Linked DNA regions of Spinactinospora alkalitolerans. The main gene of each other region encodes a partner of the protein of the gene in region 2 in a complex. Links are inferred from orthologs where the notes say so. Each region holds a gene or a part of one and is shown on either strand. Other genes may lie near its edges.

What was found. Proteins that work in one complex are often made in the same cells at the same time.
Region 1: rplN (region 2) and rpmE share a complex: the UniProt entries of both Bacillus subtilis proteins name them as parts of the 50S ribosomal subunit. The link is inferred for Spinactinospora alkalitolerans from one-to-one orthologs.

What each region holds. Positions count from the first base shown.
Region 1 is NZ_JACCCC010000001.1:5,088,971-5,091,863, reverse strand. The notes cover bases 109-2,893. They hold rpmE (50S ribosomal protein L31), read left to right. Parts: upstream 109-1,288; coding sequence 1,289-1,498; downstream 1,499-2,893. Other genes in these bases: prmC (peptide chain release factor N(5)-glutamine methyltransferase), read left to right, coding at 2,700-2,893; prfA (peptide chain release factor 1), read left to right, coding at 1,636-2,700; HDA32_RS22680 (serine hydrolase domain-containing protein), read left to right, coding at 109-927. In the rest of the region: more of HDA32_RS22680, read left to right, coding at 1-108. UniProt on the Bacillus subtilis protein: Binds the 23S rRNA. While neither of the L31 paralogs is essential, this protein seems to function as the main L31 protein.
Region 2 is NZ_JACCCC010000001.1:5,511,275-5,514,182, forward strand. What follows is about bases 15-2,814. They hold rplN (50S ribosomal protein L14), read right to left. Parts: upstream 1,699-2,814; coding sequence 1,330-1,698; downstream 15-1,329. Other genes in these bases: HDA32_RS24530 (type Z 30S ribosomal protein S14), read right to left, coding at 254-439; rplE (50S ribosomal protein L5), read right to left, coding at 452-1,021; rplX (50S ribosomal protein L24), read right to left, coding at 1,021-1,326; rpsQ (30S ribosomal protein S17), read right to left, coding at 1,798-2,082; rpmC (50S ribosomal protein L29), read right to left, coding at 2,079-2,333. Also shown: more of rpsC, read right to left, coding at 2,815-2,908. UniProt on the Bacillus subtilis protein: Binds to 23S rRNA. Forms part of two intersubunit bridges in the 70S ribosome.

The sequences.
Region 1 (2,893 bases), 420 kb from region 2 along the record:
CTGTCCAAGCCGTTCGTCGCCGCCGTCCTGCTGCAACTCGTCGGTGAGGGCAGGGCCGGCCTCGACGACACGGTGGAGCGGCACCTGCCCGGCCTGGTGGCCGGCGGGGACGAGGTCACGCTGCGCATGCTGATGAGCCACACCAGCGGCCTGTTCAGCTACAACCGGGCGATGCCCAGCGTGCTCGACGACCCCCACCGGACGTGGCGCCCTGAGGAGCTCGTCGAGATCGCCGGCGAGCACGACCCGGTGTTCGCCCCCGGCACCGACGTCGCCTACTCCAACACCAACTACGTGCTGGTGGCGATGGTGATCGAGAAGATCACCGGCCGTCCCTACACCGAGGAGGTCACCGAGCGGATCATCGAGCCGCTGGGACTGGCCGGCACCTCCCTCCCCGGCGACTCCGCCATGCCCGAACCGGCGATGCACGCCTACCTGGCGGTGCGGCCGTGGCCGGGCGCCGATCCCGAGCCGACCGAGATCACCGAGTTCAACCCCACGCGCTGGTACGGCACCGCGCAGGTCGTCTCCACGGTCACCGACATCAACCGGTTCTACGGCGCGCTGCTGGGCGGCGAGGTGCTGGACGCCCCGATGCTGGAGGAGATGCTGACCGTCCAGGCCACCGACGACCAGGGCATCGGCTTCGGGCTCGGCCCCAAGCAGCACGTGCTGTCCTGCGGGGTCGATGTGTGGATGCACTCGGGCAACATCCCCGGCTACCGCAACTGGACCGTGCACAGCGAGGACCGGCACTTCACCATGTTCCAGGCGCGCTACACCGAGGATCCCGACCCTCCGGCCTGGGACATCATCGAGACGGCGCTGTGCCCGGCCGAGACCGCCTCCGGAGCCGATCCGCGGCCCGGCGACCACCCGAGCGAGCCGGTCACCGGCCCCGAACAGGACAAGGGCGGGTCCTAGGTGTGTTGTTTCGGGAATTGTTTCCAGGTCTTGGCCGGGCCCGTGGTGACCTGATGAGGCTGTTGTCAGGCGCCGGCGCGCTGACGGCGGCCTCCCAGGTCATGCGGTGGTGCACGGAGGACCGCGGCCACAGCCTCCCGACTCCCACCGACCTCTCCGAACAACACATCTAGATCGCACTCCCCGGGCTCCGGGCACCCCCGGCGGGACGGGTGGGAATAGTCGCTGGACGATTGCGGTTTGAAGGTCTGGCAAACTGGTATATCGACCGCCGCGGTACCGGTTCGCGCATGTCCGCGTCGAGGAACGACCCGTTCACGACCGCGTGCGTCCGGCGACCGCCCCTAGCGAGGAGATCCACGTGCAAGCCGACATTCACCCTGACTACGTTGTCACCCAGGTGACCTGCGCCTGCGGCAACAACTTCACCACCCGAAGCACCGCCACCAGCGGCGTCATCCGCGCCGACCTCTGCTCCGCCTGCCACCCGTTCTACACCGGCAAGCAGAAGATCCTGGACACCGGCGGCCGGGTCGCCCGCTTCGAGAAGCGCTTCGGCAAGCGCAGGTAGCGTCAGCCGCCGGCGGCGCCGGCGCACCGTGCCACGGGCACGTGCGCCGGCGCCGCGGCACCGCGACGCCGCGCCCGCGGTCTTCGACATCCGGGCGCGCACACCGACGCACCGACGCTTTCGATGGGGACGAAGAAGTGAAGCTGGACGACCTCCTTGGCGAGTACTACGAGCTGGAGCAGCAGCTCGCGGATCCCGCTGTACACGCCGACCAGTCCCAGGCGCGCAGACTGGGGCGGCGCTATTCCCAGCTCACCCCCGTCATCGCGTCCTACCGCGAGCTCCAGCAGGTCGAGAGCGACATCGAGGCCGCCAACGAGCTCGCCGCCGAGGACCCGGCCTTCGCCGACGAGGCCAAGGAGCTCACCGCGCAGCGGGAGGAGCTCACCGAACGGCTGCGCCGCCTGCTGATCCCGCGCGACCCCAATGACGACAAGGACGTCATCCTGGAGGTCAAGGCCGGCGAGGGCGGCGAGGAGTCCGCGCTGTTCGCCGGCGACCTGGTCCGCATGTACCTGCGCTACGCCGAGCGCCAGGGCTGGAAGACCGAGGTCATCGACGCCACCTACTCCGACCTCGGCGGGTACAAGGACATCACGGTCGCGGTCAAGACCAAGGGCGGCGCCGAGCCCGGCCAGGGCGTGTGGACCCAGTTGAAGTTCGAGGGCGGCGTGCACCGCGTCCAGCGCGTGCCGGTCACCGAATCGCAGGGCCGCATCCACACCTCGGCCGCCGGCGTGCTGGTCGTCCCCGAGGCCGAGGAGATCGACGTCGAGATCAGCGACAACGACCTGCGCGTCGACGTCTACCGCTCCTCCGGTCCCGGCGGCCAGAGCGTCAACACCACCGACTCCGCCGTGCGCATCACCCACCTGCCCACCGGCATCGTCGTCTCCTGCCAGAACGAGAAGAGCCAGCTCCAGAACAAGGAGCAGGCGCTGCGCGTGCTGCGGGCCCGGCTGCTGGCCGAGGCGCAGGCCACGGCCGACGCCGAGGCCGAGGCCGAGCGCAAGAGCCAGGTGCGCACCGTCGACCGCTCCGAGCGCGTGCGGACCTACAACTTCCCCGAGAACCGCATCTCGGACCACCGGGTCGGCTACAAGGCCTACAACCTCGATCACGTCCTCGACGGCGACCTGAGCGGCGTGCTGCAGGCCCTCATCGACGCCGACACCAAGGAGAGGCTGGAACAGGCCCGGTAATGAACTTCCTGCTCGACGAGGTGGCGCGGGCGACGCTGCGGCTGGCCGAAGCCGGGGTCGCCTCGCCCCGCACGGACGCCGAGGAACTCGCGGCGTTCGTGCACGGCGTTCGCCGAGCAGAGCTGCACAACGTCGCCGACGGCGACTTCGACGCCCTGTACTGGGAGTGCGTCGCCCGCCGCGCCGCGCGCGA
Region 2 (2,908 bases):
CGTGGTCATGGGCACCGCGCCGGATCGCTCCGGCCGCCGTGCCCCGTCGGTTGGTTGTCGCATGCGCGGACGACGGTGCCCCGCCGTCCGCTTCGAGCAGCCCGCCGCGTCGCCACGGCGGGGCAGCCTGTCAGAGAAGCCCCGATTCCGGAGTCACGGATGAGGGGGTGCGGCTATGGCTCAGGTGTGAGCGTGCCGCCGGCGCTACCGCACTGCGGCAGCCGACCCCCTCGGCCTCCGTGCTCGAGACTCTCTACCAGCTGGACTTGGTGATGCCCGGGAGCTCGCCCCGGTGCGCCATCTCGCGGAAGCAGATGCGGCACAGGCCGAACTTCCGGAAGACGGCGCGCGGGCGGCCGCACCGCGAGCAACGAGTATACGCGCGAACCTCGAACTTCTGCTTCCGGTTCGCCTTCGCGATCAGTGCCTTCTTAGCCATCCGTCGTCACCCCTAGGCTTCCTTGAACGGGAAGCCGAGCCGCTTGAGCAGGCTACGGCCTTCGTCGTCGTTGGTCGCCGTGGTGACGACCGTGATGTCCATGCCGCGCTGGCGGTCGACCTTGTCCGGGTCGACCTCGTGGAACATGACCTGCTCGGTCAGACCGAAGGTGTAGTTGCCACGGCCGTCGAACTGCTTCGGGGAGAGCCCGCGGAAGTCGCGGATGCGGGGCAGCGCCAGGGAGAGCAGGCGGTCGAGGAACTCCCACATCCGGTCGCCGCGCAGCGTGACGCTGGCGCCGATCGGCTGGCCCTCGCGCAGCTTGAACTGCGCGATGGAGTTCTTCGCCCGGTTCACCTTGGGCTTCTGGCCCGTGATCGCCGACAGGTCTGCGATCGCGCCCTGGATCAGCTTCGCGTCGCGCGCGGCCTCACCGACACCCATGTTGACCACGATCTTGGTCAGGCCGGGGACCTGCATGATGTTCTTGATGTCGAACTCGTCGCGCAGACCCTGGATGATCTCGGAGCGGTACTTCTCCTTGAGGCGCGGCAGCGCGGGGGCTTCAGTCGTAACCGTCATCAGATGTCCTTACCGGTGCGGCGGGAGATCCGAACCTTGGTTCCGTCTTCCTCGAAGCGGTAACCGACGCGCGTGGCCTTGCCGTCCTCGACGATCGCCACGTTGCTCACGTGGATCGCAGCCTCCTGGGTGACGACCTCACCCTGCTGGCCGCCCGCCTGATTGGCCTTCTTGTGCTTCTTGATGAGGTTGACGCCCTCGACGACGACACGCTGCTCCCGGGGAAGGGCCCTGAGGACCTTCCCGGTGGCACCCCTGTCCTTGCCGGCGATGACGATGACCTCGTCGCCTGATTTGATCTTCATCGCCTAGAGCACCTCCGGCGCTAGCGAGATGATGCGCATGAACTTCTTGTCCCGCAGCTCACGGCCGACCGGGCCGAAGATGCGGGTGCCTCGCGGGTCCCCACCGTCCTTGATGAGCACGGCGGCGTTCTCATCGAAGCGGATGTAGGAGCCGTCGGGCCGGCGGCGCTCCTTGGTGGTGCGCACGATAACGGCCTTGACGACATCGCCCTTCTTCACGCCGGCGTTGGGAAGAGCGTCCTTCACCGTCGCCACGATGGTGTCGCCGATGCCCGCGTAGCGCCGACCCGAGCCGCCGAGAACGCGGATGGTCAAGATCTCCTTGGCACCCGTGTTGTCGGCGATCTTGAGTCGCGACTCCTGCTGAATCACGTCTGCTCCTGATATATGCGCGCGAGTTCACTTCCCGCGCTTGCTAGGTGGTCTCACCCCTCGGCGGCCGATCTCCACGAATCGGCCGCCGGACGGGGGTTACTTAGCCTTCTCCAGGATCTCCACGACGCGCCAGCGCTTGGTCGCGGACAGCGGGCGGGTCTCCATCAGGCGGACCCGGTCCCCGATGCCGGCGGAGTTCGCCTCGTCGTGGGCCTTGTACTTCGTGGTACGGCGGATGACCTTGCCGTAGAGCGCGTGCTTGACGCGGTCCTCCACCTCGACAACGACGGTCTTGTCCATCTTGTCGCTGACGACGTAGCCCTCGCGCACCTTGCGGTAGTTGCGCTCGTGGTCGCGGGTCACGGCCTTCTCTTCGCTCATTCGGCTGCTTCCTTCGTCTTCTCAGCCGACTCGCCGGCCAACGGCATGATGCCGAGTTCGTGCTCCCGCATGACCGTGTAGATCCGAGCGATCTCACGCTTGACGGTGCGCAGCCGACTGCTGTTGTCCAGCTGCCCGGTGGCGGCCTGGAAGCGGAGGTTGAACAGCTCTTCCTTGGCCTCCTTGAGCTTGCCGACCAGGTCCTCCAGGGACTGGTCGCGCAGCTCCTGGGCGGTCAGGGACTTCGCCATTACTCCCACACCTCCCGCTTCACGAACTTGCACTTCATCGGGAGCTTGTGCATCGCGCGGCGCAAGGCCTCCTTCGCGATGGGCTCCGGAACCCCGGACAGCTCGAACATCACGCGTCCGGGCTTGACCGGGGCGACCCACCATTCCGGGGAGCCCTTGCCGGAGCCCATGCGGGTCTCGGCGGGCTTCTTGGTCAGCGGGCGGTCCGGGAAGATGTTGATCCAGACCTTGCCGCCGCGGCGGATGTGCCGGGTCATCGCGATACGCGCCGACTCGATCTGCCGGTTGGTGACGTAGGCGGGCTCCAGGGCCTGGATGCCGTACTCACCGAAGTTGATCTTCGTACCACCCTTGGCGCGACCGGAGAGGTCCGGGTGGTGCTGCTTGCGGTACTTGACCTTGCGGGGAATGAGCATCGGTCAGCTCCCCTCGTTCCCGGACTTCTCCCCGGCCTGCACCTGCGGGGCGGGCTTCGCCTCGGGCTGCTGGTCGGACTGCTGGGCGTTGCTCTGGGCGCCGGCGTTGGCCCCCGGGCCGCCCTGGCCGCCGCCGCGGCGACGGCGCTGCGGACGCTC